4 regions of the Neobacillus oceani genome follow, and region 1 is predicted to be linked to each of the others. Evidence: riboswitches for the same ligand, from Rfam matches in the RefSeq annotation. Region 1 holds a riboswitch; each other region holds the start of a gene.
What was found. Region 1 has a riboswitch for S-adenosylmethionine ahead of V1499_RS10050 (methionine ABC transporter ATP-binding protein). Riboswitches for the same ligand answer to the same signal wherever they lie in the genome.

Region 1 (7,885 bases):
CATCCGGCACTGTCCCCCATAATGGTTTAGAGCAGTATAGGAGGCTCTGACATAGTCTGCGAGCTGGGCTCGTTTTTCTTGCTCATCCCTTAAATGAAAAATATTTTCAGATGGGTATACAACACGATAAACCCCTTCTGGATCTATTCTGCGGGCTCTTTCCATTATTTCGAAAGTATCAATATATCGATCAATCATGTAATTTAAGTCATCAGGATTTTCTAACGGGTTAAAGGAAACGGATGGAAGAGCCTCGGGATCGCTGTGCGCTGCCAAAATGGTTCCCGTGCTTTTGGGGTTAAGGTCGACAATGCCAATACTCATAACATTGGTAGGGTTATCGGGATTAAATTCCCAATTATTTATTGTGATATCTGGACCAGGTACAAATCTTGGTCCTATGTTACCTAATAATTGAAGGCGCCGTCCTGATCGCTGTACCCCATCTTCCTTTTTAAAAGCGCCTATTGGTATAGGTTGATCTGGATCTTTTTCCATGACCCTTAGAAGCCTTGATGTTTCCACCTCAATTCCGATCCCGACGGCATAATGGGTTTGAAGATTATGCCCGACATTTGGGCTTTCAACTACTGTAATAATACCCGCCTTAGCCAAATCCTCTGATTTTCCTATGCCTGAGCGCTGTAAGATAACCGAGGACATATTTCCAGCACATACGATGATTCCTTTACTTGCTGAAGCTTTTTGTGATTTTCCGTCCCTGACAAACTCAACAGTCCTGGCAACAGGGATTCCTTCATTTTCTGTAAAGAGAATTTTATTTACGGTCGTCTTGGTTAAAATCGCCAATTTTCTCCGGCCAACTCCAATCTCATCAGGGTTGAATTCATTTCCCTGTGTGACTATATGTTCATTTAAATACCCAGTTGCAGTAGATGAACGTATGAATCCGCCATCAACCTCTTCCTGGGTGTATTGGGACCTGAAAAACGTGCAATCTCTTATCCCTGTATTATAATCTTCAACAATAGGAATATCTAAAACATCCGATGTTGCCCTAGCCAAAACTGTAGTAAGTCCTTTGTTGGGGATTATTTGCTGTCTAACAAAAATCGGTCCGTCTGTTCCCCGTTCTTCGGGTTCTTGTGACTTCCCTGTATAGGTCTCGTTTTTAATGAATAGTGGGCGGACATTTTTGTAACTCCACTGGGGTCCCACCAAATTTGCCCACTCATTATATAGGTTGCTGCTGCAACGTACTGCCAACATTGCGTTATGCTCTGAACTTCCACCGATTGCTCTTCCGTTTGATAATAGAAGCTGGCGGCCTATCGTTGGTTCAAGTCTAGAAAGAACAATTAAGGAATGCCTATTATCACTTGCTAAAGCAGAGGATATTGCTCCTGAAGGACTGCTTAGTTCTTCAGTCATATTTGTTCCAGCTTCTAGAACAAGCACTGTAGTCCTTCTATCATCCGTTAATTTTTTTGCAATTACGCCTCCTGCTGTTCCGGCACCAATTACGATATAGTCGAATGGTTTTGTTCTTGACATCAAATCATTCCTTTCAAAAGGAGATACTGCAAACGCAAAATTATTCCGGACAAGTTCTTGCCCGCTAATAATTATTTATAAGTATTAATTTTTTTAAAGATAAATATAGGCCTCCTTTTACTTTAATAATCAGTTTATGAGTAGAATTTCAGAATTGTTATTACTTTTATTCTGTATTAATTGCCGAGTCTTCGTGCAAAAGTTTTTTATATGTACAACTCTTGATACTGAACAGCTTAATTTAATGGGGGATTGAGACACTTTGCTCTCTCAAATATAGATATAGGCAACGCTCTTCAATAGGACTTCGTAAAGCGATAAATAAAGCACCTCCCAGTAATGGAAGGTGCCCAAAGATTATTCTTGTAACATCATTTCAAGCTCCAGTATTGAATTCGCTAGGATTTCTTGAGTCAATGGGATGTCCATGAAATGAATCGATTCGTTTGAAGCAAGCGCATTGGCCGCTATGACTTTGGCTGCGCTTTCGGTGGAAAGGATGCCAAGGCTTTTTAGGCTGTATGGCAGGCCGGTTTTTTTGTAAAAGGGAAGTAACTCCAAAACTTCTTCTTTCCTGTCCTCGAGCATTAGCTGGACAAGGATTCCGTAAGCGACTTTATCCCCGTGAAGGTGCTGATGGGATTCCGGCAAATGGGTGAGGGCATTATGGATGGAATGGGCCCCGGCAATCCTTCCGAACCGGTCGCCAAAACCTCCAACCATTCCGCCTGCCATAATGATCGTTTCACAGACCTTTACAAGTTCCGGGGTAATCGTTGCCGTTGCCGCGGCTTCAAGCGCCTGCTGGCCGAAAGCAAGTAAATTCGTTTTGCATAGGAGGGCTGCTTCTCTCGCAATTTGCATTGGCACGGTCCAATTTTCAACCTGCCTGAGCAATGCGTCCGCTTCATACCATTTTGCGAGTGTGTCCCCGATTCCTGCACGAAGATAAGCGGGAGGGGAGGTGGCCAGGATTGCTGGCTCGACAAGAACGGCTAGGGCACTTCCTTTGAAAATGGAATAGTAAAGGAATCGGCCGTCATTGTCATAAATTACGCTTAGCGGTGTCCAGGCTGCACACGTTGCCGCAAGAGTTGGAATTAATAAGAATGGAACCGAAACAAGGTTTCCGGCCGCCTTTGCGAGGTCAAGTACTTTCCCGCCGCCAATTGCGATGATTGCATCAAGGCCTTTATTTTTAATGAGCCCGCCAATCCGTTCGATTTCTTCAATAGAACATTCCCCGCAATACGTTTCATGCCGCGCAACGATTCCTTTTGGAAAAAGAGATTTTGCCGCGTTCCATGAGTTTTTTCCTGTCAACAAAAGGGGCTTTCTTAGTCCATGGTTGGCAAGGATATCGGGGAGGGTATCTAGAATCCCGGACTCACACGCATAATAATTTGGTGCGCCCCGGACTTCAAGTTTCATGCTGCTCATCTCCTTATAAATGAAGCCAGCCCATAACGGTGCTGGCTTCTTAAAATGATTATTTTTCAAAAAAAAGTTGTTAAAAATGTTCCGTTTCAGGCAACGCAACGGTTACAGCGCAGCGCCAGCAATCCTCTTAGCGGTTTTTCATCCATTCAGGCTTGCCGAACCCCTGGAAGTCGCTGTCGATTGTCTTTTCGAATTCTTCTGATTCAACTGCGGCCTTCAGGTCTTTTGCAAGCTGAGAATCAAGGTCTTTCGTATTGACAACGACGCGGTTGCGGTAATCATCCGGCATATCTTCCAGCTGAAGTGCATCGAGCAGGTTCATTTTTGCTGCAAGGGCGAAGTTGCCTGGTACAAGGGCAAGGTCTACGCTTTCAACAGAGCGTGGAAGCTGGGCTGCCTCGATCGGAGTGAACTTAAGCTTCTTTGGGTTATCCTTAACATCCTTTTCTGACGCTGTTAGTGGATCGATTGAAGAGTCAATTGTAATGAGATTGGCGTCTTCAAGCACACCCAGCGCCCTTGCTAGGTTTGTCGGGTCGTTTGGCAGGGAAACCGTGCTGCCTTCCGCGACTTCATCGATTGATTTGAATTTCGTAGAGAAAATTCCCATTGGGGCAGTCGGAACGATGACGAGTTCAGAAAGCTCCAGGTTGTTTTGTTTCGCGAAGTTTTCCATATAGATTTTGTGCTGGAACAGGTTTGCATCGATATCGCCATTTCCAAGGGCAAGGTTTGGCTGGACGTAGTCGCTGAATTCAACTACTTCAACTTTGTAGCCATTCTTTTCAAGGACAGGCTTGATCGCTTTTGTCACCATATCGCTGTATGGGCCAGCGGTAGCACCGATTTTAATGTCTTTCTTCTCGGCTTTTTCCCCGCCTTTGGAGGCGGATTGGCCGGAATTGCCACAGGCAGCCATGACACCGAGGCTTAGTACGAGAATAAGGGCAAACAAAACTTTTTTCATTTTGGAATCTCCTTTGTTGTTTTAATTTATTTTGAAAAGCAAAGTGCTTTTGCAAAAGCAGGTTAACGTCTGTCGACTTTCCGGCTGATCGCATCGCCAGATAGCTGGATAATCTGGACCAGGCAAATCAAGACCACGATCGTAACGAGCATGACGGTGTTATCGTAGCGGTAATAGCCAAAGCGGATGGCAAGGTCTCCAATCCCGCCGCCGCCAACAATGCCGGCCATCGCCGAAAAGCCAATCAAGGAAATGGTTGTCAGCGTGACGCCTTGGATTATCCCGGGCCGAGCCTCTGGGAGGAGGACATCCTTGATAATCATCCACGGAGTCGCGCCAACCGCAACAGCCGCCTCGATAATTCCCTTATCAATTTCCCTCAGGGAGGTTTCTACCAATCTCGCAAAGAACGGAATGGCGGCAACCGAAAGGGAGACACTGGCGGCAATCGGACCGATTGTTGTTCCTGTAATCAATTTTGTCAGCGGCAAAAGGCCGACAAGCAAAATGATGAACGGAATGGAACGGATCATATTGACCAAAAAGCCAAGAATCGATTTAATCGGCCTGTTTTCAAGGAATAATCCTTTGTCCGAAATAAACAGCAGCACTCCGAGCGGCAGGCCAACGACAAGTGCCACGCCCAGTGAAATAAGGACCATTTGGAGAGTCTGGAAAAATGCCTTATTCAGGTCAGGGAGCATTAGTTGGATTGTTTCAACCATGTGCAATCACCTCCACGTTATTGGTCCTGTCGATGAGATAGGAAATGGCTTTATCAATTTCTGTTTTTTCACCAGTCAGTTCCATAATGAAAATTCCTAGGGGAACCGATTGAATATACTCGATTTTTCCATGAAGGATATTGCCTTTCACCCTGAATTGCTGAAGTACATCCGATACAATCGCTTCCTCGGCCGCGTTGCCCTTAAAGGTGATTTTTATGACAGTGCCCTCACGCCTTGCCAAAAGATGTTCCGGTAGCTCAAAATGAAGAACGCTGTTAATGAAAGCCTTTGTCAGCAGCTGCTTTGGATTGGCGAAAACATCGTAAACCTGGCCTTCTTCGATGATTTTTCCGTCCTGCATAACCGCAATCCGGTCACAGATTTCCTTTACAACATCCATTTCATGGGTGATAAGCACAATGGTAAGGCCAAGCTCCCGATTGATTTTTTTTAAAAGAGAAAGAATGGACTTCGTCGTACTCGGGTCCAATGCGGATGTCGCTTCATCGCACAGAAGGACATTCGGGTCGTTTGCGAGGGCCCTTGCAATCCCAACCCGCTGCTTTTGCCCGCCGCTCAGCTGGGCCGGATAGACATCCCGTTTATCGGTGAGCCCGACAAGCTCGAGCAGCTCGGTTACCCGTTTTTCAATCTGGGATTTATTCTTTCCAGCCGCTTTAAGCGCGAACGCAATATTCTCGAAAACCGTCTTTGAGGAAACGAGATAAAAGTGCTGAAAAATCATCCCGATTTTCTGCCTCGCTTCACGCAGCTTTTTATCCGAAAGGGAGGTAAGCTTGAGCCCATCGATGGTAATCTCGCCCGAGGTCGGTTTCTCAAGCAGGTTGAGGCAGCGGATCAATGAGCTTTTTCCTGCACCGCTGTAACCGACTATCCCGAAGATTTCACCTTTTTTAATCTGAAGCGAAACATTGTCGACCCCTGTAACCGTTCCCTTTTTCGTTTTATATATTTTTACAACTTTATCGATTGCGATCATGGATATCCCTCCTGGATCGTTCCTAAAACATTATTTTTCCATAACAAAAAGCCTCTTTCATTCAGAAAGAGGCATCGTAAACAATTTTGTTAACGACTTATCTTCCAGAATGAATCCATTCTGCAGGAAGTGGCACCGTACCCAAACTTGGGGGTTGCCGGACGTCATAGGGCCTGATCCCTCGGTCTCTCTTGATAAGTGTTTATGTATGAAATTAACAATACTTATCTTAATCCCTGGAAAAAAGGCTGTCAACAGCCAATTTCCACAGAATTTTCTTGTTAACGCTTACAATGTTGCTAATTAAGGGAATTATCGAAAAATATTTTTTAAAAGAGTTATTAGCTTCTAGATTGCACAGATGTAGAATTTTCGGAAAAACTGGCCTTTAGCCAAGGGCAGTTTGAAATGAGGCAGACCCCTTGAAGAGACTTACCTTAAAGGCTCCGAACCAGGCAAACTTTTGGGGGAAGAATCCATTTAGACTTTCGTATATCGTTAGTTGATGTGGGGCATATTCGCTTTTTGTTTACTTTTTATGTTAAAAACCGTCTAATTGAGAAAGGGGGGGTTGTTTTGAAAATTAAAACGTTAACATTTTTGATATTTGCTTATTCGATATTTTTCATGGCAGGCTGTACGAATGGCAACGAAGGAGACAGGGCGATAGAGGCTGAATTTTTCAGAATGGGAGCATTTATTGAGGCTAATGGAAAAGAGTACGAACTAAAACGAGGGGGCTATAGATGGGAAACCAGGTTGAAATCAGGGCAAACCAGGGTTGAAATGACAGATTACGCATCCCCTTTTCAAATGGCCTCAAGTTTAGAGGCAATCAAATTAGAACCGAATCAACACGTAAAGATCTTAAATGAAGGCGACCCGCAAATAGAGGTATATGAATGGACAGAAGGTGGAAGAGAGAATAAATATGAACTAACTCGAAATCAATTTGTTACCCCTGCCGATAAAGGTGAATACATCTTTGAAGTTTTTTCAAAATGGAAAAACGGCGAGGCTTCGTATGCTTTTGTGGTGGAAATACAGTAAAACGGTATGATAGTGAATATATCCTTTTTGGCCGTATTATAGAATAAAAGGAGCTAAAAAATGGAGCTGTTCGACCAGTTGATGAAAGAAGCAAACTATTGGATTCGTTTTGAACTAGGGCTTGATGAATTAAAAAGCAAGGATTACTTTAATGAAATCCATCATCGGGTATCCTCGATTTTTCATTCCCTTTTTTACGAGAAAGATACGGTCCTGCTAATCGCAACAGTTAATCAACACATTGATTACAGAGGATACGACCTGCCTGGAATCCATCGTTTCATTAAAAATACCAATTTAGTAAAACGGTTGAAAGTTGAAACCGTCCCTTATGAGCATGATGAAGAGGAGTTAGAAAGAAAAACCACTCGATATAGTTTAAGGGTAGAAAAAGGGGACTTGCGTTGGGGATATCTTTTTCAAGCGATTGCAAATAAGGATTTTGGCAGGAAACCAACGATTAACGGAAATATTTATCTCCTTAATTTGACTAGGAAAACAGTGTTGCACATGTATGATGACCGCGGCTGCGATGTTTATAGTCTGGAGAAAGAAACCCTGCTGCCTATTTACCATAAATTCAGGAAGTGGATTTTGGACTATAATCGGATACAAATTGACCACATATTCCAAGAAGGATTATGTGGTTACTCTGAAACCTCCAATGAATTGGAATATAGACTTAAGATGAATGAACAGAAGGCAAAAGAAACGAAAATCAATTTATTTTTTACAAATACATGCGTCATCACTCACAAGCTGGAAATTCCAAAAGAAGCTGCAGAACAGTGTGTCAATGAAATGAGGCAAACAGGGTTTCCAATTGAAGTTGATGAGGATCATTTTGATAACATTGTTGTTAAGGCCATAAAAACTGAGGCTTTGGCACTGATTGATTATCAGTCAGAACTTATGTCTTTGTACGCCAAGAAATATAAAGGTAAGTATAACGGCTGGTCAGCGAAAAGGGCTTTTTAATTATTCTGGACGTCTGGGTGCATGAAAAGTTAGGGGTATTGCCGTTTGGCCTCGGGCCGAAGTTTCCGTATTTTTTTCAAAACGAGAGGTGAATGAAAGATGAATTTCAAACTGAATCCCGTAGCAAATTTAAAAAATGAGTTTAATGGATATACCGTCGCGTCCGCATCTTTGGGCCCAAGGGGAGAAATTTGCATCCTTGGGGTG
Region 2 (7,885 bases), 570 kb from region 1:
CAGCATGAAATCGTTCCATGCGCCAAGCGAAGTAATAATCGCTACAGTTGCGTTCATTGGTGCAAGCAAAGGGAAAATAACCTTCCAAAAAACTTTCCATTGGCTGGCACCATCCATTATCGCTGCCTCTTCCAGCTCGAGAGGAATCGAGCGAATGAAACCAATGTAAATAAAAACATTGAAGGAAAGATTAAAGACAATGTATAAAATGATTAAACCTCCCAAGTTATCCATACCCCAGGCACTTGTTTGTTTAACAAGCGGGAGCATAATAATCGGGAAAGGTATGAACATCGCGCTCAGAAAATAATAAAACAAAGATTTATAGAACTTTTTATGCATGTTCCTCGCCACTACATAAGCAACCAGAGAGTTTGTAAGCACGGTGAAAAAAGTGACAACCACAGAGACAATTACACTATTTTTTAATGCGTTGAAAAAATTAGTCATCTCAATAGCCCGGGTAAAATTATCGAACGACCAGGATTTTGGAAGTCCCAACAAGTTCCCCGCCATTTCTGGCGGCGTTTTAAACGCAATAGTAATGGTAAGATACAATGGAAAAAGAATCAGTAATGAGCCTAAGATTAGTAGAATCGTGACGGTCCAGTTAGTCCTATTTTGAGTCATTCATACCTAGCCTCCCTTTTGTTCAAAACTCTCAGTTGGAAGACCGATATGGCAACAATGACGATGAAGTACAATACAGCATTGGCTGATTGATAAGCGAACTCCCCGCCTTCAAATCCTCCCCGATAAATGAGGAGCGCAATCGATTCTGTCGCTCTTCCCGGGCCTCCTCCAGTAAGTGCGACGATTTGGTCAAATACTTGAAGAAACCCTTTCATTGCCAAAACCATATTAATGGTGAAAAATGGGGCAATCATTGGGAAAGTGATACTCCAGAACTTCCTCCAAGCTCCGGCGCCGTCAATGCTGGCAGCTTCGTACAAATCCTCGGAAATCGTAACGAGTCCTGCCAAGTATAGAATCGTGCTGAACGCTACCGACTGCCAGACGGCAACCAAAACGATACCAAGCCAGGCAAGGTCCGGGTCCCCCAATATATTCTTCGCAAGCCAACCCCAGCCAAGGGTCTCGCCGACTTGTGGAAGCATATGGGCGAATATAAAGTTGAAGATAAATCCCACAATCAGGATGCTTAAAATATAGGGCAGAAAATATACGGCTCTTAATGTTTTTTGGAATTTAATCTTCGAGTTCAATCCCATCGCAACCAACAAGCTAATGATATTTACTAGAATCGTCGTTACAATTGCGAATTTAAACGTAAACAAATAGGCATGCCCTGCCCGGTCATCCTTCAAGACATTTATATAGTTTTTGATTCCCACGAAGTTCCAGTCTCCGTAACCCTTCCAATCTGTAAAACTATAAAATATCCCCTGTAAAGCAGGATAAGTATGAAAAATAAAGAAAAGGGCGAATGCCGGGACAGCAACCAACAAGTAAAAGTTACTTTTCTTCATTAAGGTAGTTCCCCCTTTTATAGAAGGGACAGGGCATCAAAACAACCGATGCCCTGTCTTTCCAATCAACGATTTTGGACCTTTTCCCATTCAGCATCCAGTTTTTTCAAGAACTTTTGCTTGTCCTTTTTCGCTACATATTCTTGCAGGTAGCCGTCCGCTCCCATTCCTGCAGGGTAATAGTGGTCAGGGAAGCTAGTAAGAGCGCCCGTTTCAAAGTTTTCTTTAATCCCTTCAAATACCGGGTCTTCCTGGAAAACATCCTGGATGGCAGAGAATGCTTTCTGTTCGTCCGTGTACTTTTTCGCCGTTTCTTTATCCATCATGAATTCAAGGAATTTAGTCGTCTCTTCTTTGTGCTTAGTGTCTTTATTCATTGTCAGGACAACGTCGACGCCAGATACGAGTTTATTTTGGGCCGGGTCGTTTGTAACAGGCATCGCGAATACGCCAAGCTGAATATCCGGGTTTGCTTTTTTAATTTCAGGGATAGCCCAGTTACCTTGCAGGTAGAAGACCCCTTTTCCGCCTGCAAACGCATTGTTGCCGTCACCGTACCCAACTCCCATGTTATCTTTGTGCCCAAAGCTCGTGAGTGTCAGCATTTTGTCCGCAGCTTCATCATAGCTTTCTACGAAACTCGCTTCGCCTTTATTTTTCTTCTCTGCAAAGTCTTCGCCGGCAATATTAGCGCCCAGTGAATTCCAAGCAATCATCCCAGTCCAGGCATCTTTTAATGTAAAGTAAATTGGAATTTCGCCAGCTTGCTTTGCTTTTTCCAATGCCGCAACAAATTCATCCCATGTTTTTGGTACTTCAATGCCAAGCGCATCGACCTTTTCCTTGTTATAGATGACCGCATTTGCATTCGTCGCATATGGCAATCCAAAGGTTCCTTCTGTATCCGGGCCAACCAATCTTCCGATCATATCCACATAGGAAGGCTGCACAGTTTTGAGCATTTCGGAATCAGAGAAGTCATGCAGGACCCCAGCCCTTGCCAATTCTCCATAAGTTGCGTTCCCTCCGATTGCCATCAAGTCAGGAAGATCATTTTTCGTTAGACGGGTTTTGAGGACCGTTTCAGCCTCTGGAGGGGTATCGAGCTTAATTTTAATATCCGGATTTTGCTCCTCGAATTCTTTGATAAGCCCTTTATAGGTGTTTATGTTTTCCGATTTATTCGAGAATAGCTGAAGCGTAACCTTCCCATCCCCACTTGCTCCATCACCAGAAGAACAGCCTGCCAAAATGGCTGCGCCAAGGGCAACACTCATAAAACCCATTGCAATTTTTTTCTTTAACATAGGAATTCCCCCTTAGAAAGATACTGAGTAAACGTTTACGTAAATAAATAAAAAAATTGATTCTAAGAACTCTATCTTAATCTAAAAAACAAGTAAACGTTCACGTAAATACTCAAAACAAAAGTAAACGTTTACGTAAAACGGCAAGTAAAGGAATGGAATTATATTTCCTTTACGCTGTTTCGTTCAATAACCGTATGTTCGATAATTTTGCTCTCAGGAACTTTGTCAGTTCCCATCATGTTCAGCAGCATCTTCCCGGCAATCTCGCCCATCTCAATGAATGGTTGGTGGATAGTTGTCAGCGGTGGAACTGACATGCTTGCAAGATTGATATTATCGTACCCGATAATGGATATATCTTCCGGAACCTTTTTTCCAAGAAGAGTGGCTGTCGAAATAGCCCCAATCGCAATTTCATCACTTGCAGCAAAAATGGCAGTGGTATCTGGTTTTTGGCTTAATAGTTCCCGAAGGCCGGTCTTCCCTTCATTAAATCCAAAGCCTCTTGTTTTGACAATATTATTCCCATCAAGAGGAATTTCATTGTCCTTCATGGCTTGAATAAATCCATCAATCCTTGGCTTACCCGCTATGATATCTTCACTGTTACCGCTGATCATACCAATGCTTCTATGCCCTTTATGGATTAGATACTCCGTTGCAGAATAAGCTGCCTGAAAATCATCAACCTTTACATAGGGAACGGGTAATGAATCAGATTTAGTAGATAGAAGGACAAGTGGAACATTCATTTTTCTAATTACTTGAAAGTATTCTTTCTTTAATACTTCACTTACGAAAATAATTCCGTCCACGCGCTTTTCTCCTAGAAGCTGGAGGTACTTTATCGTCTTCTCACCATTGGATTCCGTGTGGCATACAATGACACTCGAACCTTGCTCACTTGCCGCCTTTTCAATTCCGCTTAACCAATCTGTCACCAGCGAACCCCACAAGGATGGAAACAACACACCAATTGTATGAGTTTTCTTATTGATTAAGCCTCTTGCAACAGCATTCGGTTGATATCCAAGTTCCTCAATCACTTGAAGAACTTTTTGTTTCGTCTTCTCTGAATAACCAGGCTGGCCATTCAAAATCCTTGAAACTGTTGCGATTGACACATTTGCCTTCTTCGCGACATCTTTTATTGTAGAAGCCATACCCGCCATTTCCCACCTTCTTTATCCGTACTGCCTTCTAAAACGAAAACGTTTACGTAATGAATGTATCACACTCTGAAAACCCTTTCAAGCGACTGGCATCACCCTGATTTTGACAAAAACAACCGAAAATGTCTCGTCATTCAAGGTAGTTTATTAAGACGATAATTTTTTTGCTGGTAAACATAGTTAGGATGTATCAAGCGGCTGCCTCTGGATTTAAAAAGGTCCGAAACACCATCCTATTGTGGACAAGGTTTCGCACCTTTTTCTATTTAGTTGAATAAGTAATTGGGGATTTTCTGAGGGAATCGTGTTGGAGAGATTAACCGAGCCTTCTTTTGAGGACTTCAATCTCCCGCTCATTGCGGGCGGTTTTTTCCTAGATGAAATCCCGGTCCAGTTCCATTGCCTTAAACTTGCCGAGTATTTCTTCGTGGCGTTCTGCGTTCTTCTGTTTTTCGGATTCAAAATCCTGACGCAAACCGTTTGATTCCTGCCGCATTTTCAGTTGCTCTGCAATCACATTGCCGACCATGCCAACCAATTGGCCCAACATCGTTTCCATTCTTTCCAGCCGTTCTTCCATTTCCCTATCACCTCCTTCTCTCCGACAATTATACTATATCCTTCGCCCAAAACTGAGAACCTCCTCTTCAAAAAAGCAAAGTAAATTTTACAATTTCACGCTGTACATTTGAAATTCAAATCCTATATGGGAACGCCTATAACCCATTTACAAAAAAATGAAAAACGAAAACATTTCGAATTTTCGGTTGACTTTTGTTCTTGTCTTCACTTATAATCCTCTATAACACCCGGCGGTTAAAACTTATCAAAAAACTATATATGAAATCTCTTATCCAGAGTGACGGAGGGTCAGGCCCTATGAAGTCCGGCAACCTTCAGGCGAAAGCTTGAAAAGGTGCTAATTCCTGCAGGCGTTTTTGCCTGGAAGATAAGAGGAGGAACCCCCCTCTTCTTATGGAGAGGGGTTTTTTGTTTTAAAAAGAATCCATTAACTGCCCGAATTACATTGGAACTACAAATTGGAGGGAAAGACACAATGACAAATCAAAATGAAAACTTAGGCCTTGAAACACTTTTATTGCACGGCGGGCAAACCCCTGATCCCGTAACAGGATCCCGCGCCGTCCCTATTTACCAGACGACTTCTTATGTATTTGACAGTACGGATCATGCCCAAAACCTCTTCTCGCTTGCCGAGTCAGGAAATATTTACTCCCGGATCATGAACCCGACAACAGATGTTTTGGAAAAAAGAATTGCCCTTCTTGAAGGCGGCGCGGCAGCTCTTGCTGTTTCTTCCGGAATGGCTGCGATTGCCTTGACCATCATGAACATCGCGGAGGCTGGCGACGAAATCGTCGCCGCGGAAAACTTATACGGCGGCACATACAACCTATTTGCCGTGACGCTTCCGAAGTTCGGCATTAAAGTCCGCTTTGTTGACTCGACCAATCCAGAAAACTTCCGCGAGGCCATCACGCCAAAAACAAAGGCGGTCTTTGGCGAAATCATTGGCAACCCAAGCCTGAATGTTTTCGATGTTGAAGCTGTAGCAAAAATCGCCCATGAAAATGGCGTTCCGCTCATCATTGACAACACCTTTGCTTCCCCATACGCCTGCAGGCCGATTGAATGGGGTGCGGACATTGTTGTCCATTCGGCGACCAAATGGATCGGAGGGCACGGAACAACAATTGGAGGCCTTGTTGTTGATGCAGGCCGGTTTGATTGGAATAATGAGAGGTTCCCTGGCTTTACCGAGCCGGATGCAAGCTATAATGGCCTTCGTTTTGCCCAGGATGTAGGCGCGCTGGCATTCATCATTAAACTTCGCGTGCAGCTGTTAAGGGACTTGGGTTCATCGTTAAGCCCGCATAGTGCTTTCCTCTTGCTGCAGGGACTTGAGACACTGCACTTGAGAATTCAAAAGCATAGTGAAAACGCGCTCGAAATTGCAAACTACTTGAAAGACCATCCAGCTGTTGAATGGGTCTCCTACCCTGGCCTGGAGAATCACCCAAGCCATGAGCTTGCGAAAAAATACCTTGGCGGCGGTTTTGGATCGATTATTGTTTTTGGCATCAAAGGCGGCCGTGATGCGGGTAAAAAAGTGATCGACAACATCAAATTGTGGTCGCATGTGGCGAATGTCGGCGATGCAAAATCACTAATCATCCATCCTGCGTCCACCACACATCAGCAATTGAGTCAAGAAGACCTTGCAAAAAGCGGTACTACCGAAGAACTGATCAGGCTTTCTGTGGGGCTTGAATCACTTAAGGATTTGAAGGATGACTTGGACCAGGCTTTCTTTAAAGCGACCGGTATTTCAGCTAAGCCTGAGGAACAGCTACAGCAATGAAAGCCGAGGGTTTATCAATAAGGTTCGATTTGGCGCTATCGCCGGAATATGGAAAGATTTACATTGGAGACATTCGGCTTGAATCGGGCGTGGTGCTCCCCGATGCCGAACTCGCCTTTGAGAAGGCCGGGAAAAAAGGCGGCCCCGCCATCTTGGTCTGCCATGCCCTAACAGGCAACCAGTATACAGTCGGCACGGAAGAACAGCCCGGATGGTGGCATGGCCTAATCGGCCCGGGAATGTATGTGGATACGAGCCAATACGAAGTCATTACGTTCAATGTACTCGGAGGCTGTTCTGGATCAACCGGCCCTACCAGCCTGAACCCTTTGACAAAAAAGCCTTACCAGTATGATTTTCCGAAAATAACGATACGGGACATTGTCGATTCACAAGTTTTGGCGCTCCGGAAACTTGGCATCGACAAAATCAAAGCTGCAATCGGAGGGTCGCTTGGCGGGATGCAGGTGCTTGAATTGGCAACCGCCTACCCCAATTTCGCGGAGCTGATCATTCCAATGGCAGTCACCCCCTACCTCAGCGATTACGGAATTGCTTTTAACTCAATCGGCAGGAATGCCATCAAGCGGGACCCGGCCTGGAATGGCGGCTCTTATTCAGATGGCCACAAGATTTCGGGGCTGGAAATCGCGAGAATGGTCGGGATGGTCACCTACCGGACTGGCGCGCTGTTCAATCAAAGATTCAACAGAGAGCTTAAGAACGCGGATACGTTTCAGGTAGAATCCTATTTGAAATACCAGGGTCAAAAGCTTTCTGCCCGATTCGACGCCAATAGCTATTTGTATTTGCTCGAGGCGATGGACTCCCATGATATCGGCAGAGGCAGGCAGGGTTGGAAAAAGGCAATCGGGCAGATCACGGCGAAAACCCTGCTGTTAGGCTTTACAGGCGATTTACTGTATCCTCCCGAAAAGGTGAAAGAAATCGCGGAAGCCCTCGAGGAGGCAGGGAAAGAAGCGGATTATGTAGAAGTGAGCACTGAATTTGGGCATGATGGATTCCTTGCCGAGTTTTCAAAATGGGCAGGAATCCTTCAGGCTGCCCTGTAATAGTTGAGGAGGAGATCAAGTGGCGGACATCCATGTGGCCTTATTGGGCTTTGGCACAGTCGGCAAAGGAGTATACGAAACAATCAAATCCCATCAATCAAGGCTAAAGGCACTCCTTGGGAAAAATGTAAAGGTAGTAGGCATACTGGTGAGAAACGTTGAAAAACACACTCTCCCAGAAGATGACATCCTTCTTACCTCAAATTTCGAAGACATTTTAAACCTGCCTAACCTTGATGTAGTCATTGAAGCAATCGTAGGCCGGGAACCGGGCTTTTCGTACTTGAAAAAATCAATCGAAAGAGGCTGCCACATCATTACGGCGAATAAGGAAATGTTTGCTTACCACGGAAATGAGCTGTTGGAACATGCTTCCCGACATGGTGTTGCATGCGGATATGAAGCGACTGTCGCCGGAGGAATACCGGCAATCCAAACGCTGAGGACCCTATTGAAT
Region 3 (7,885 bases), 1.2 Mb from region 1:
GGATTGATGGGCAATGCTTCGGAGGTGAGCCTTCCGGAGGTACAAAAGGAGTATGCGAAGGTTCTCGCGCCGGGTGAGTCAATCGAGAAAGCGTACCGGCTTGTCAGGGATATGTTTATTTTCACAAACAGGCGGCTCATTCTAGTTGATAAACAGGGGATTACCGGGAAAAAGACGGAGTATCATTCCATCCCCTACCGGAGTATCACCCATTTCAGCATTGAAACGGCGGGAAGTTTTGACCTGGATGCCGAGCTGAAGATCTGGGTTTCAGGCAGCCCTATGCCGCTGCAGAAGCAGTTCAACAAAAGCCTGAACATTTATGAACTCCAAAGCGTGCTAGCGGCGTATGTGCTTAAGTAAAAATTCAAATTAAGGGGGATGAATTATGAGCATTTTGCCTTCCTTGTTTTCAATTGGAATTGTTGTTCTTGTTGCGATTGCATTCTATAAGGTTCTTTTCAAAAAGAAAAGCATTACCCCATCATATACCCCGTTTGATGAAATTACCGGGCACTCGCCGACTGCTTTTCGTGAAAATGTGGAAATCATCATGGATGAGGGTTCAGGGGACAACAAGGGGAATGGGTAATGGGAAAATGGTTTCCGGCCTTGTACGATGCAGGGATGAAAGGTTTGGAGAATGGAACATTTAAAGAAATCAGGAAGGCTCTACTGGAGAAAGCGGAAGGAATCGTGATTGAAATCGGCTCAGGCTCGGGAATCAACTTCCCCCTTTACACAAAAGCGGAGAGGGTTGAAGCCATCGAGCCTGACCCCTTTATGATTGAAAGGGCCGCTCACCGGATTAACGAAGCGAAAGTACCTATTTCAGTCCAGCAGCAATCGGCGGAACGGCTTGAATTTCCTGACAATGCTTTCGATGCGGCTGTGGCAACGCTAGTGTTCTGCACAATTCCGGATCCGGAAATGGCGCTAAAGGAAATTAAAAGGGTTTTGAAACCGGGGGCGCCAATCTTGTTTTACGAGCATGTGAAAATGCCCCAGCCCTTGCTCGCAAACATGCAGGACCTCCTTAATCCGGTATGGCGAAGGATATGCGGTGGCTGCAACCTGAACCGGGACACGGTTTCAGAAATAAAGAAGGCTGGCATTCATATTGAAAAAACGAGAACGTATTACAAAGGCCTTTTTCTTGTAATTGAGTGCAGGAATATAGAGGAAATGTGTGAAAACACCGGCATTCGGGAATGGTAGAGGGAGACTTTTTTGCCAGGAGTGTTTTGGGATGTTCTTCTACTATATTCACATTGCCGTTGAGGTCGAGAAGCCCGGGATTACATACCTGGCTGGTTGGGAAGAATCGGATACTGAGCGATTTATGTTTGATAAGGCGGACAGGTTCCGCATTTTACGCCGGAAGGGTGAACCGGTTCTGCAGCTGGCTGAAGATGACCAAGGAAATTGGTACTTTATGACCTTTTTTACCTCGAAGAGTTTATCGGGCCTGAAATGGGCAAGACAAACAGCCAGGCCCGCATATGTGGAAGATGGGACAACCCTCCCGCTTGTCAGCCTGCTGGAGGATGAAGGGCTGCTGCCAGCGGATGAAGGGTTCGATAAGGCGTATGCCCATACAAGTATACTAGTGGATAACCTTCATGGCTTTTCGGCGGAAAAACAGGCCGGACTTGCGAATGCGGATGGCGAGGACGATCCAACGGTGGTCGGGAACATCCATTTTGTGAAGAATATTTTTAAAGGGAAAGAAACGCGGTACATCGCAGGAGTGGAAACGCGTTCGTTTGCGACTGTGACCGAAAATGAGCCGTATTTCAGGGAAATCCATCTTAAAACGAATGCATTCCTTTACCTTTTGTATTTCGTTTACTTTCAGGAATACAATCAACTGCCGTCCAAACAAATGGTTCCAAGGCTTCTAGGCAATTTATGGGCATCCAAACAAGCGTTGAACACGGGCTGGAATCCAACTTTGTTTGAAACTGAACAGCTATAAAAGCAAAATTTCTCGTAAAAGGAGCTGCCGAAAATGAAAGTGAAAATTAACCGCAATGCCGCAAAAGTACTAAAAGAGATGCTTAAAACTGCCGAAGAAGGCCAAATGTTCCGGGTCATCATCACACATATGCACGGAGACCATGCCCACTATGACCTAGTCCTTGATACGCCTAAGGAGCATGATGAAGTCGTTAAAACGGACAAGGATATCGACATCATCCTCGATTCACGCGAGGAATATTTAAATGGAGTCTGGATTCAGTATTTTTACGTCCCACGCGAGGAGTTTGTAATCACGAACCCTTCCAAAGGCGGCCACCATCATCATTAAGTACGGGCGAAAAGCACTTCTTTCGCCCTCAGGTTGAAAAAGGGGTTTGACTTTCCAACTGCAATACGCTAAAGTAAATGAAATTGTATATTTCTTATCGAGAGAGGTGGAGGGAACGGCCCTTTGAAGCCTCGGCAACAGGCCTTTACGTGTACTGTGCCAATTCCTGCGGGCAAGCGCCTGAAAGATAAGAAGAGAACGGATGCCGCCCTCTTTTTATCGAGAAGGGTTTTTTTTGTCTAGCTCCAGCGCCCAGCGCCTAGTGTACTTCGGTCCCCTCGCTACGATAAGTCAACATCGATTCGCCTAGGCTCATCGTGTTTCCTTTATCTCCATCGGGGCCCTCCAGTCCATACGGCGCTAAACGGGCGCTTGCGCTTTTCATAATACCCAAAACTGAATACCGTTCTTATCAAGAGAGGTGGAGGGAATGGCCCTTTGAAGCCTCGGCAGCAGGCCCAACGGCACTGTGCCAATTCCAGCAGGGAATCCCTGAGAGATAAGGAGAGCAACGCAAACAAACTAGCAACCTCTTCCTTATCGGGAGAGGTATTTTTATTAAAATTCAACGGAAAGGAGAAGAAAAGTGGCAAGAACATCAGAAATGATTGAGAAGAGGAAAGAAAAACTGATTGAAGAACTACTTTCAAGGAATGTATACAAAACATCGGATAAACAGCATCTATACGACGCGCCCCTACAAACCCTTGAACATGAATACATGCTTATATTAAAAAAAGAAGCCGGGCGCTAAAGATTGAAGCGCCCGGCTTTTTTTTACTTCCACATCAGTGATAAAAGCAATTTGTTTTTAAAAAGCTGGAGGAGAAATTCAGTATAGTATTCCTGCTTCAGGGAGACATTTACCACTTTATCCAGGCTCGTATGGAAATAAGCATCCGTTAGGTCGTCATTTCCGTAAAAATAGTCGCGGACGGTGTTAAAATTTTTTTCGAGGGCATGGTCCGCAAATTTCAGGGTGAATTCCAGGTCACTTTCACCTTGCATTTCAACGATTTCCAAACGGGTTCGATCGTATGTGTAAACCAAATCCATCACAGGTTTCCCCCTTTATTGTAAATACCGGAAATAAACATAGACCGTGCAAACGGCTATTGTCAGCAACATGAGCGGGAAGGCGACGATAAGGAATTTCACGAAGGAAATTGGATGTTTTTCCTTTGCGGCCATACCGGCGACAATGACGTTGGCACTCGCGCCGATCAAGGTTCCGTTCCCGCCGAGGCATGCGCCAAGAGCGAGGCTCCACCACAGCGGTTCCAGGTCGGTAATTCCCATCGCGCCCATGTCTTTGATCATCGGAATCATCGTGGCGACGAATGGAATATTGTCAATGAATGCGGATGCGATTGCGCTGACCCAAAGAATGAGCAACGATGTCGCGGTCACATCCCCGCCGGTAAACTCCATCGATTTTTCGGCGAGCATTGAAATAATCCCTGTTTCCATTAAGCCTCCGACAAGGACGAATAGACCGATAAAGAAAAAGATTGTCAGCCATTCGACTTTTTTCATTGACTCCTCAAGGTAATGTTCCCCAGTTATTAGTAGGAGGAGAAAGGCGCCCGCCAATGCGATTGTCGCGTTCTCGACTTGGATGAACTGGTGGACAAAAAAGCCCAAAATTGTTACCGCGAGAACAAATAGTGATTTCTTCAGCAATACAGTATCGGTGATTTCCGCTTTTTCATCAAGATTCATAATGCCGGCTTTCAGTTCTTCCGTAGTCTTTAGGGACTTTCGATAAAGGAAAGCGAGGATCGCAATATTCACAATCAATACGATAAACGAGATTGGAGCCAGGTTTACAATGAAAGCGGAAAAAGTCAGCTCCTTGACGGCGCTTCCTAACATTATGTTCGGCGGATCGCCAATGAGCGTTGCCGTGCCCCCGATATTCGAAGCGATAATTTGCGTAATCAAATAGGGCATCGGATTCACTTTCAGCTGCAGCGTAATACTGAAGGTAACTGGAACAATCAGTAAAACGGTCGTCACGTTATCGAGGAATGCAGAAGCCAGTGCGGTAATCAGCCCTAAAACAATGAGGAGCTTTAAAGGGTCACCTTTTACCTTCTTTGCAGACCAGATGGCCAAATAACGGAATAATCCGGTTTCAGCCGTGATTGCGACAATTAGCATCATCCCTGTCAACAGGCCCAGAGTGTTAAAGTCAATGTGTTGAAGTGCTGTTTCCTGATTGAGTATGCCGAGGAGAACCATCGTGATGCCCCCTGCCATCGCGATGATTGTCCTGTGGATTTTCTCGGTTACGATAAATGCATAGGCAACCAGGAAAATTCCAATGGCAAGCAATGCCTGATTTGTCAAAATCCCCATCTCCAGTGTCAAAATATTTATGAAAACTTTTGAATTTTTTAAAAAAGCTTTTCTAAAATTATATTGAAAGAATTTTAAAAACACAACTGCCAGTATTTTAGTGGAATTATAGTAATTCCCCCCTCGTGTAAAAATATGGAGTTATCTTACAAGCAAAACCACTAATCGACAACTTTATGAATTTTTGGGAAACAACGGGATTTGACAGCGACTGCCATTATAAAATATTGATATCGGACTATTGTGGTTATTTCATTTCTAAGGACAATGATAGACCAACTTTGTCTTACAATGGCAGTTCATTGGCCGGGAAGAAGCATCGGGGAACTTGAACTGGGAAGGATAGCGGGATGGAGACATTTGAGAAAATCAAGTCGGAATACCTGGAACTACTAAAGCGTGTGGAAGAACTGGAAGAAAAGGAGCAGGACCTTTCAAAAAAACTCCGGATTAGCGAATCTATGAAACTGAACATTCTCAATTCCCTTCCACTCAATATATTTTTGGAGGACAGGGAAGGACGGACTTTATTTGCGAATGCGGAGGTTCTAAGAGTCCACGGCATGGAACTGGATGAATTGGTTGGAAAGACGGTTTATGATTTTTTTCCGCGGCACATTGCAGAGATCAATAGAGCTAATGACCTTGAGGTTTGGCGACAGCGGAGGCTGATCGCCGAGGAAGTCCCTGCCGGATTCCAAGGAGAGGAAAGGGTCATGTATACCGGGAAAACAATTATCCAGACGGAAAATGAAGATTTTCTACTTGGATTCGGCTTGGATATAACCGATCGGGTAAAAATGGAACAGAAACTCAGGGAAAGCGAGGAAAAATTCAGGAACGTGGTCGACCAGGCGGCAGACTGTTTTTTTCTAATCGGGCTAAGCGGTGAATTAACAAATGTCAATGCGGCGGCCATAGAGCTGCTTGGCTATAGCCGGGATGAATTACTGTCCAAGAACGCCAGGCATGTTTTTGGAATTCTTCCCGATAAAATGAGTGAACTTCAGGACAATCCGGATAAAAAACGTTCCTGCCATTTCGAGGACAGAATGGCTGACAACAATGGGAGGGAAATTCCAGTCGACATCAACTTCCGTCTTATCCATATTGGCGGAAAGCAAATTTTCCTCGCGCTTTGCCGGGATATCCGGGACAGGAAAGAATCAGAGGAGGCCATCAAGCACATGGCCTACAATGATGCTTTGACAGGCCTTCCAAACAGATGGTACCTCGAGTCGTTTTTAAAAGAATACTTCCATTGCGCTGCCCCTAAAAAGCTTGGAGTCCTGCTGTTGGATTTGGACCATTTTAAAGTAATCAATGACAGCATGGGGCACCATGCCGGCGATAAATTGCTTAAGGAAGTCGCCGCAAGGCTTCGTACTGTATGTATCCAGGGAAATATTGTCGCCCGCTTCGGCGGTGACGAGTTTGTTGTGCTCATGCCTGAATTGGAAGAGGACAAAGAAACCATCGTAGCTAGCGAAAAAATCATCCAACTCATGAAACAGCCCTTCCAAATCAATGGGCGCCGGTTTATGGTCACGACAAGTATCGGGATCAGCATCAGCCCAAGAGATGGCTGTGAATTGAATATGTTACTCAGGAATGCCGATTTGGCCATGTATAAGTCGAAGGAAAATGGGCGGAATTGCTATCGTCTATTTGATCCGACTATGGATGCGAGGGCCATGGAAAGATTGGAAACGGAAATAAAGCTTCGCCAAGCACTGGAAACGAAAAGCTTCATTTTGCATTACCAGCCAAAGCTTAATCTCCAATCAAGTGACGTTTATGGCTTTGAAGCACTCGTCCGCTGGAAACGGGAAGAAAAAATCCTTTATCCCGGCGAGTTCATCGATATCGCGGAAGAAACGGGGCTTATCGTTCCGCTTGGGGAATGGGTTCTCCGTGAAGCTTGCAAGCAGTGCAAAGAGTGGCATAATCTTGGCTACGAACATCTTTCTATAAGCGTAAACTTGTCCCCGCTGCAATTCCGGAAGCAGAACCTCGAAAAGCTGATAGGGGGAATCCTTGAGGAAACCGGGCTTCCACCGGAAGCGCTGGAACTGGAGCTTACCGAAGGAATGGTTATGCAAGATCCTGAAAGGGCTGCCGAAGTATTGTACAATCTAAAGTCGCTTGGTGTTACGATCGCGATTGATGATTTCGGGACAGGTTTTTCCTCGCTAAGCTATTTGAAGCATTTTCCGATTGATGTACTTAAAATAGATCGCTCTTTCATTATGAATCTTGAACGGAATACTACGGATGCCTCAATCGCTTCCGCCATTATAAATCTTGCGCATAGCCTCAGGCTGAAGGTAGTTGCGGAAGGGGTTGAAACAGCCGAGCAGCTAGGATTTCTTGAGAGCAGCACCTGTAATTATACCCAAGGATACTTTATAAGCAGGCCATTGGAAGCCGATATGGCACTTTCCTTTTTAAAAAACACCCAATTACTTGTTTGATTGATAAAAAACTTTATTGATCGTTTATGGCATGCTCCTTATTAAGGTTATTGGGGAAACTTCCTCAAAGCAGAATTTATGGAAACTTAATTAAAAAATAGTGAAAAGGAATGGGGCGGAGTTGCCTTTTAATTTTTTCTGCAAAACTGACAGAAATTCGACACAAACATATGAAGATTATGCGAATTTCCTGTTCAAAGGAAAACAACACGGCCGAGTTTTTTTATAATGGACCTATATAAACACGGAGGTGCAGGAAATGAATATCACTACAATAATTGAACTCGAGAATACGGAAGTTGAAAATATGGCCGGTGGCCAGCTTGTCTTTTCCGAGGAGCGAATTGACGAAAATATCGTGGAAACCTGTGTGGATTGCTTCCAGGAAAACGGAACGAAAGAAAAAATTGATACGGATGACGCCATGCAGCGAGTATTCAACCGTTTGAAGGCTGAAGGAATCATTCCTGAAGAAGTCGAAGAATTTTCATATGAAATGCCTGCCTGTGGCCAATTAAGAAAAAAGTCGGAGACGGCAATTGATATCCCGCAAAAAGTAATCCTATCCTTTATGAGCTAAATAATACCCTATCTTTAATGAATGCGAAGCGGCCCTATTTGTAAAAATAATAGGCCGCTTTATCTTTTTGGAGGACAGGATAAAAAAATGTCCCACTCTTTCCCAGGTGTGACAAAGGTCAAAGCCAGGTTGCCAGTATGTGATTTATAATGGCAATGG
Region 4 (7,885 bases), 1.5 Mb from region 1:
GCGGTGCCGCTGCGGCATGGGCGGGTTTTCCAAAAAACTCGAAATCCAGCGGGTCGACAGCCAGAGAAGAAGAGGTGAGCCTCGTTTCTCCTGATGGATGGATCATTAGCGCCGCATCGATGCCTTCGACATGGCCGTACTTAACAAAGCTGCCTTTCGCGCTACCGTTCGGGCCGCCTTCTTCGGCGGGAGTACCGAACACAACCGCCTCCCCGCCCGTTTCTTCGATCACCTTGCTCAGGGCGATAGCCGCCGCGACACTTGTAGTTCCAATGATGTTGTGGCCGCAAGCGTGGCCAAGCCCGGGCAAAGCGTCGTATTCGGCCAGGAACGCAATCGACGGCCCTGGCTTTAACGACTTTTTGCGGGCGACAAAGGAGGTTTCGTGGCCAGCGACCGCTTTTTCCACTTCAAAGCCCTCGTCCTCCAGAAGCTTGATATGCTGGGCGGAGGCGAAAAACTCCTCGTTGCCGATCTCCGGGCGTGCATGTATTGCCTGGCTAGTCGCTATGTATAGTTCGCGCTTTTCCTCGATGTTTTCAATAATTGCATTTTTCAATTCGGTAAGGGATTGTGCCGGTGCTGCCATTTTGCCTTCCTCCTTTGTTTTTTAAAATATGGGGGAGGGGAAGGGCGAGCCTTTCCCTCTGTCCGCGTTTTAGCGAAATCCGTCACTTACCACCCAATGTTGCTAAGCGGGACGAAGGTTGGGATGGAGTTGCCTTTAAACTCTTTTTCTATGAATTCTTTCGTGTCGTCCTGCTGGTAAAGCTCTGCAAGACGCTTCAAAGTTTTGTTGTCTTTGTCTTCTGCACGGACTGCGATGATGTTGATATATGGTGTGGCTGTTTCGCTTTCGAGGAAGATTGCATCTTCCCTTGGTGTCAGGCCTGCGTCAACGGCTACCCCGTTATTGATGATGGAAGCGGCCACATCCGGCATAACCCTAGGAGTCTGCCCGGCAACCATCGGAACAAGTTCAAGTTTCTTTGGATTTTCAACAATTTTATCAAGGGAGCCAATACCGTCAAAACCTTCTTCAAGCTTGATCAATCCCGCTTCCTGTAGAAGGAGAAGGCCCCGTCCCATGTTCGTTGCTTCGTTGGCAAGCGCAATTTTGCCGCCTTTTGGAATATCATTTACATCTTTGTACTTTTTCGAATAAATCCCCATCGGAGCGATTTGTGTTGTCGCGATTGGCACAAGGTCAAGCTTATGTTCCTTGATGAACGCATCGAAATACGAAACGGTCTGGAACGAGTTCGCATCCAACTCACCTTCAGCAAGCGCCAGGTTCGGCTGGACATAATCCGAGAACGTGACGATTTCAACCTCGATGCCTTCCTTCTTCGCCTTTTCCGCCACGAAATCCCATACACGGTGATCCGTGCCGCTTACTCCAAGTTTCACTTTTACCGTTTTATCTCCCTTTGCGGATGAAGAATCTGAACATGCCGCAGTGAACACTGCTAGTACAAGTACAAGGATTGCTAATACGAATTTTTTCATTGGTGAATTCCTCCTGATTATCGTCTTCTGATTTTCTTTGCTGCTAAATTTCCTGCTGACTGTAGGCCTTGGACCATAACAATCAAAATTCCTACTGTAATCAGCATTGTTTTCGTATCAAACCGCTGGTAGCCATATGTAATGGCCAGGTCGCCAAGGCCTCCGCCGCCAATCGCGCCCGCCATTGCCGAGGCTCCGATCAGACCGATTGTCGCAATCGTGAAGGCAAGGATAAGGGAGCTTAATGCTTCCGGCAAAATAAACCTGAACACGATTTGCCATGGCGTAGCACCCATTGCCTGCGCCGCTTCAATGACGCCTGGGTCGACTTCAAGAAGCGAATTTTCTACCAGCCTTGCAATATATGGACCGGCGTAGAAAACGAGCGGTACAATCGCTGCAGCCGTTCCGATTGACGTACCGACAATGAATCTTGTAATTGGAATGATAGCAACTAGCAAAATGATGAATGGAATCGAACGCAAAACGTTGATCGTGCCATTTAGAACATTAAAGACGGGTCCATTCTCAAGCAAATGCCCTTTTCTTGTTACAACGAGCGCGATTCCAAGCGGGATGCCAAGTAAGGCCGAGAATACAAGCGAAAATCCCACCATCTGCAACGTTTCGATGAGTGCCTCTATGATTTGGTCCGAATTAACTAGCATGTGCTTTCACTTCCTTTATGTTGACATTCTGCTGATGAATATAGTTGAGGGCGCGGATGATTTCCTTCTCGCTTCCCTGGAACTCGACAATCAGGTTGCCGAACGGCGTCCCCTGCAGCTCTGTAATATTCCCAAACAGCACATTCACATCAAGGTCGAACTTTTTCGAAAGCTGGGACAGGAGCGGCTGGCCAGCCGACTCGCCGACAAAGTTTATTCGGTACACTTTTTGCAGCCCGGCGTTTTGCTCAATCAGCTTCTTGACTGAATCCGGAATGCGATCATTCATGACCGAGCTCACAAAATTCCTTGCTGTCTCCGTCTTTGGCGCCGAGAACACATCAAATACGGAACCCTGTTCGATGATTTTTCCTGCCTCGATAACCGCCACACGGTCGCAAATTTCCCTGATGACCGACATCTCGTGCGTGATAATCAGGATCGTGATGTTATACTCTTTGTTTATTTTTTTCAAAAGCTGAAGGATCGAGCTCGTCGTCTGCGGATCAAGTGCTGAAGTCGCCTCGTCGCAAAGCAGGATCGACGGCTGCGTCGCCAAAGCGCGCGCAATCCCAATCCGCTGCTTCTGCCCGCCGGAAAGCTGGTCCGGATAACTGTCCGCCTTATCCGCAAGCCCAACAAACTCAAGCAGCTCATAAACCCGTTCCCTAATCTTATTACTCGGCGTATTCGCGAGTACAAGCGGCATCGCCACATTCGCAAACACCGTCTTCGAATTAAGGAGATTGAAATGCTGGAAGACCATCCCGATATTCCGTTTGACCTCCCGCACTTCTTTTGCCGAAAGCGAAGTAAGGTCGTTCCCATCAACAATCACCTTCCCCGAAGTCGGCCGCTCAAGCAAATTCACACAGCGGATCAGCGAACTCTTACCCGCACCGCTGAAGCCAATCACCCCGAAAATCTCCCCCGTATTCACCTTCAAATCAATTCCGTCAAGCGCGGCAACCTGATTCCCGCCGCCCTCGCCGTAAACCTTCCGTACCTGCTGAAACTCAATCATCTGCCTGCCTCCTTGTCCTTTATTTTTGGGGAAAAAATGCTTTGCGCCCACGCACCAAGCGGACTTCCCACCCAGTCTTCCCACGCACCCCGTTTTCCGAAAATGAAAAAGCCCTCTTCCATGGAAATAGAAGAGGGCACACTTGCGCATAGGCAAACAAGGTCTCTTCTTATCTCCCAAGCTCCCGCTTGCTGGAATTGGCACAGAGCTCCAAACGGAGTCCGCTGCCGAGGCGTCGTAGGGCCAGTCCCTCAACCTCTCTCGATAAGAATGATCGTATAGGGTGATGTATTTAGGAAAATAAAAAGCCCCCTTCAAACAGAAGAGGACAGAATTAATCAAGTTCGCCTCTTCTCATCTATCAAGCATCGCTTGCTGGAATTGGCATAGACAAAAAGTCCGCTGCCGAGGTGTCATAGGGCCAGTCCCTCAACCTCTCTTGATAAGAAGGTAACATATTCGCTTTTCGAAATTTCCTGTGTCCTACTCTAACCCTTAAAAACAAAAAAGTCAAACACTTTTTAAAAAAATTCATTTTTCTGCAATACCTTTTCAAAGACATAGTCCAATACCGGAAAAACTTTTTACTCGTTTTAAAAGGGGCCCCGGGGTTGTTTTTAGCGTTTCGCGGGTGTAGGCTTTACTTTGACAGCAAAGCAGAAAAAAGTAACGTCTCATGTTCTTAAATAAGTTAGGCATTACCCTCCTGGTATTCTTCCGGACTAAACGTAGACTTAGAGCCCGAACAGCAGTGGTCAGCCGGTCCTTCGGGCATTAAAAGAGGATTTAACGCCCGACCGCCAATGTTTAGCCGCTCCTTCGGGCACTAATAGAGCCCGAACGCTAGTGGTCAGGTGGCGATTTTGCTTTTTGCACTTTTTTCTATTTAGACGTTTTTAAGTAAAAACCACTTCTTTTTAGAAAATCAAAATAACTTACTATTGGACAAGGATGATAAAGAAAAATGGATAACATCGATAAAAGAAATCGTTTAGATGACGAACCGTTTAATTTCCGAGTGACAAAAGATAATACAGTCTTTTTGGATTATTACGGCAGTCAGGTAAAAGTCTTGAAAGGAACAGAAGCAGAGAAATTTCTAAAGAAAATCAACGCAGCTGAAAATACAACGCAAGAACAATTAATAATGGCGAAAATAACCGGAAACTTCAAAAGGGGTAATGAACGAAAAATCTAAAGGAGCCCCTAATAAATTGGTTTGATTTAAGGTACAAAAACCTTCCGAAAACTAATGTTAATCCAAAAGTAGATTCGACAAAGTTGTAATTAAAGTGGATATATTTTAGCTGAATATTGCGATGCTCTAATGAGAGTATCGCTTTTTTTTCGCCACAATATAATTGGGAACGGTTGGGTTTATTCCCCCCTCAAGCCAATTCCCCTTATTAAAAAGCCTTCTGATTTTTAAGAAAATAAAGGAAATTTGCTAGTTATTGTCGAAATAGGAAATACTAGTTAGTGAGAATGAGAGTGGAATCAAAGAAATACTAGTTCGTTGATTGGGGGGATGAGAGTGGAATCCAAAGTTGTATTTGCCGGAGTTCCAAAAGAGAATGAGAAACGGGCCATCCAGGAGTTAAAGAAAAAGCTGCCGCGGGAAAACCATATTATCATTGTCGGCGCCCTTGTGCCAAAGGATGGATACATAAAGGACCAGGAAATGGATGTCATCATGATTTGTCCGAAAGGGATTTTTAACATAGAAATGAAATCGTATCGGGGAACGATTGTTACCCCGATCAGCAATATGAGCACAAAGCTTGTGACAAGGACCATTACAGGTGAACAGAAGACGATCGATAATCCGATCATCCAGGCCGCATCGCAGTCGCGAACCCTCCATTCGTATGTCAATCGGAAGGCGCAAAGGCGCTTGGGAAAACGGGTGTCGGTCCGTCCCGTTATATTATTTACAAGCCCAAGAAACGAACTGGCATACGAAATAGACCAGGGCGGGACGAATGAAGTGATCCACCATATGGATACAATTTCAAAAGTGTGGATGGAAGGCCAGGTGGAATTGACCCCGAATGAGATCACGATCGTGTATGAGTCGTTTGGCATCCGCGAGGTGAAGTTTACCGGGCAATCGATCAATATTGATGTCGGCGGCTATGTGACGAAGCGGCTGCTGTTTGAACAATCCAATTACCATGTGTATGAAGCCGTTGACGAATTTGACCAAAAGTATTTCCTTAAGGTCCATGAAATCAATCCAGCGCTCCTGAAGGAAGACCAGGAGCTGTTTTTAACGATTACAAAACGGGATACGAAGGTCCGGGCAAAGCTAAAGGACAACCCTTATGTCCTTTACTATCATGCAAGTCCATTCACGTATGGCGATTACATCTGCTCAACAACCCAGTGGGTCGGCCATACCTCATTTTTTTCTCTGATAAAAAAAGCACGGCCGCTCGATGAGAAAATGGCACTGCTGAAGGAATTATTCAAAGCGCTCCGTTCCATCCACAGCCAAGGGGTTTTCCACCGTGATTTAACACCAAGGAACATCCTCTATACGGATGACCAAAAACTGAAAATCATCAATTTCGATTACTCACGCATTTTGGGCGAGCCAACCGTCGGTGCGGGAATTCCCTTTGATGAAAAAAATGCATACGCAGCACCGGAAACGAATGTTGAGGAGCGCAAGGCGGATATCGATTTCCATACCGACTATTATTCGTTTGGCATCATCGCCTATGAATTCCTGGCAGGCAAGTATCCGTATAAATCCGACATAGATTTGAAGCATGATACGCTCGACAAGATCGTTCCAGGTGTCTCCGATGAATTTGCCTTTGGAGTGGAAAGCCTCATCAGCATCAGCCAAAAAGACCGGGATTTTGGATGGGAATATTTAGAGGAGCTTTGGGGGCTATAATGTTCAATCCAAACTTCTATGACAGCTATGACATTTTTGATCCGATTCCCGGCACCGAAAAAGAAACCGAGTTTTACGAGTCGTCCCTGTCATTCGGAGTTCACCGCCAAACAGGAGATGAAGTCGTCATCAAACAGATTTTCCTGATCGACCCAGCCGATATGAAAAACAGCAAGAAAAAGATTGCCATTGAAAATATGTTCCAGGAAGAAATCCGGATTATGCGGAATCTCCTCCAGCTCGATTGCACGGCAAAAATCAGGGAATTTTTCATAGACGATTTCGAAGTCGTTTTCGCAATGGAAAAAGCAGGCGGCTCTCCTGTAAGCGAGCTCATCTTTTCGGATCAGGCCTCCCTAGGACAACGAATCAAAATTGCCGCGAACATCGCCAAGGCGTACAGTGCTATCCACCGGCTCGGGATTACCCATCGGGATTTGTCGGACAATAATATTTTTGTGGATGAAGCCGGGAACGTCAAAATCATCGACTTTGGCCTTTCCTTTCAGCGCGTTGGCGTCCTGATCAAGGCGGGAACGGATGTCTTTCCACCTCCGGAAGCTGCAACACTTCACCACAGGCCGACCCCAGCCTATGATATTTTTTCGTTCGGCGTCCTGCTTTACTTAATGGTTTACCGGAAGCGCCCGTTTGAAAAAGGGGAAATTTTACAAAAAGGGGCAGTCGCCCTTAACTTTCCTGAAACACCAGCCATCCCGGTTGGCCTGAAGGAACTCATGGCCCATTGCATGCAATTTTTGCCGGAAAAACGGCCGAAATCCATGATGGAGGTCGGACGAAGGCTTGAAAGAGTGGTGATTGACATATGAGCGGCATCATTGGCGATGCATTGTCAGGCAGGACGATACGGGCATCGGGGGTGCTTAATTTCCAGGTTTCCGCGAGTGAAGCGGGGAATGTGGCACTGATTCTGGCGCAAATAAAAGAAAGCGAATGGCTGTGGGCAGAATTCCGCGGCGAGGAGAACGTTCAACTCCATACAAAGGATTACAAGCTGTTATGCAAAAAGTACGACAGCCCCGCCCATGGAAATGCCGCATTCAGGGTCAATGGCGTGAAAAAACGGAATGCTGCCGACCGCACCCGAATGGTCCGTTACGGGCTCCGGCTTATCTTGCATGAACAACCGTTTGTGTTTTCCGGGGAAAATTTCAACATGCAAAAGAACCGGATTGCCGCTTTTGTGTTTGCCGACCTTTATAAACTATCGCTGAAACTCGGCAAGCTACAACAGGAATTGCGCGAGGACAGCTTCGAACAAAGGCGGCGGAAACAGGCTGAACAGGAATGGGCCTCCCAGCTGATTCAGATGATTAATAAACAGGAAGATACCGATTTCGCGGAAACGAAAAAGAAGTATTTCTATTATAGCCGGTTCACGGAAGCCGTTTCTTCCCAGGTAAAAGGCGTATCTTATTCCTTTAAGGTAGCCATTGATGAAAAATATGCTTACAATGACCTGGCCATTTCCCCCGACCCGTTCCCATTAACGTATGAAGGGCTTATTGTCGGAAAAGTGACCCGCTCGGATGAGCATGAAACAATTCTCTCCTTTGCCCACAGCGTCGATTATGGGAAAATTCCGAAACAGGGCTATTTGATGGTTGTGCCAAACAATACAACGTACCGCGTTCAGAAAAGGACCGTACAGGAGCTCATAGATGGGCAGAGTGTAAATGAAAAACTATTAAACTATCTCGTCCATAAAGAATTTGAAGGCTACCATGCGACAGGCACTGGGCAACCGAAAGGCGGCGC

Region 2: linked by a shared signal. The riboswitch ahead of V1499_RS07410 (O-acetylhomoserine aminocarboxypropyltransferase/cysteine synthase family protein) and the one ahead of V1499_RS10050 (methionine ABC transporter ATP-binding protein) in region 1 are both predicted to bind S-adenosylmethionine.
Region 3: linked by a shared signal. The riboswitch ahead of fbpA (Fur-regulated basic protein FbpA) and the one ahead of V1499_RS10050 (methionine ABC transporter ATP-binding protein) in region 1 are both predicted to bind S-adenosylmethionine.
Region 4: linked by a shared signal. The riboswitch ahead of V1499_RS17725 (methionine ABC transporter ATP-binding protein) and the one ahead of V1499_RS10050 (methionine ABC transporter ATP-binding protein) in region 1 are both predicted to bind S-adenosylmethionine.

The regions. Positions count from the first base shown of each region.
Region 1 is NZ_CP143543.1:2,024,406-2,032,290, forward strand. Features, by position in the region: gene V1499_RS10030 (GMC family oxidoreductase) at 1-1,515, opposite strand, end outside; gene V1499_RS10035 (iron-containing alcohol dehydrogenase family protein) at 1,873-2,946, opposite strand; gene V1499_RS10040 (MetQ/NlpA family ABC transporter substrate-binding protein) at 3,083-3,922, opposite strand; gene V1499_RS10045 (methionine ABC transporter permease) at 3,985-4,647, opposite strand; gene V1499_RS10050 (methionine ABC transporter ATP-binding protein) at 4,640-5,650, opposite strand; SAM riboswitch class I at 5,745-5,851, opposite strand; gene V1499_RS10055 (hypothetical protein) at 6,227-6,700, shown strand; gene V1499_RS10060 (DUF3885 domain-containing protein) at 6,761-7,678, shown strand; gene V1499_RS10065 (hypothetical protein) at 7,778-7,885, shown strand, end outside.
Region 2 is NZ_CP143543.1:1,457,768-1,465,652, reverse strand. Features, by position in the region: gene V1499_RS07435 (carbohydrate ABC transporter permease) at 1-630, opposite strand, end outside; gene V1499_RS07430 (carbohydrate ABC transporter permease) at 627-1,490, opposite strand; gene V1499_RS07425 (ABC transporter substrate-binding protein) at 1,556-2,797, opposite strand; gene V1499_RS07420 (LacI family DNA-binding transcriptional regulator) at 2,959-3,963, opposite strand; gene V1499_RS07415 (hypothetical protein) at 4,346-4,552, opposite strand; SAM riboswitch class I at 4,820-4,928, shown strand; partial or broken gene V1499_RS07410 (O-acetylhomoserine aminocarboxypropyltransferase/cysteine synthase family protein) at 5,030-6,343, shown strand; gene metX (homoserine O-acetyltransferase MetX) at 6,352-7,428, shown strand; gene V1499_RS07400 (homoserine dehydrogenase) at 7,448-7,885, shown strand, end outside.
Region 3 is NZ_CP143543.1:842,958-850,842, forward strand. Features, by position in the region: gene V1499_RS04180 (PH domain-containing protein) at 1-363, shown strand, start outside; gene V1499_RS04185 (DUF3951 domain-containing protein) at 389-592, shown strand; gene V1499_RS04190 (class I SAM-dependent methyltransferase) at 592-1,218, shown strand; gene V1499_RS04195 (hypothetical protein) at 1,250-1,978, shown strand; gene V1499_RS04200 (iron-sulfur cluster assembly accessory protein) at 2,012-2,311, shown strand; SAM riboswitch class I at 2,403-2,505, shown strand; SAM riboswitch class I at 2,718-2,817, shown strand; gene fbpA (Fur-regulated basic protein FbpA) at 2,898-3,065, shown strand; gene V1499_RS04210 (hypothetical protein) at 3,089-3,370, opposite strand; gene V1499_RS04215 (ArsB/NhaD family transporter) at 3,383-4,663, opposite strand; gene V1499_RS04220 (putative bifunctional diguanylate cyclase/phosphodiesterase) at 5,023-7,146, shown strand; gene V1499_RS04225 (hypothetical protein) at 7,406-7,726, shown strand.
Region 4 is NZ_CP143543.1:3,482,693-3,490,577, reverse strand. Features, by position in the region: gene V1499_RS17740 (M20 family metallopeptidase) at 1-589, opposite strand, end outside; gene V1499_RS17735 (MetQ/NlpA family ABC transporter substrate-binding protein) at 676-1,509, opposite strand; gene V1499_RS17730 (methionine ABC transporter permease) at 1,527-2,177, opposite strand; gene V1499_RS17725 (methionine ABC transporter ATP-binding protein) at 2,167-3,201, opposite strand; SAM riboswitch class I at 3,368-3,472, opposite strand; SAM riboswitch class I at 3,553-3,650, opposite strand; gene V1499_RS17720 (hypothetical protein) at 4,166-4,399, shown strand; gene V1499_RS17715 (NERD domain-containing protein kinase family protein) at 4,736-6,106, shown strand; gene V1499_RS17710 (serine/threonine protein kinase) at 6,106-6,936, shown strand; gene V1499_RS17705 (DEAD/DEAH box helicase) at 6,933-7,885, shown strand, end outside.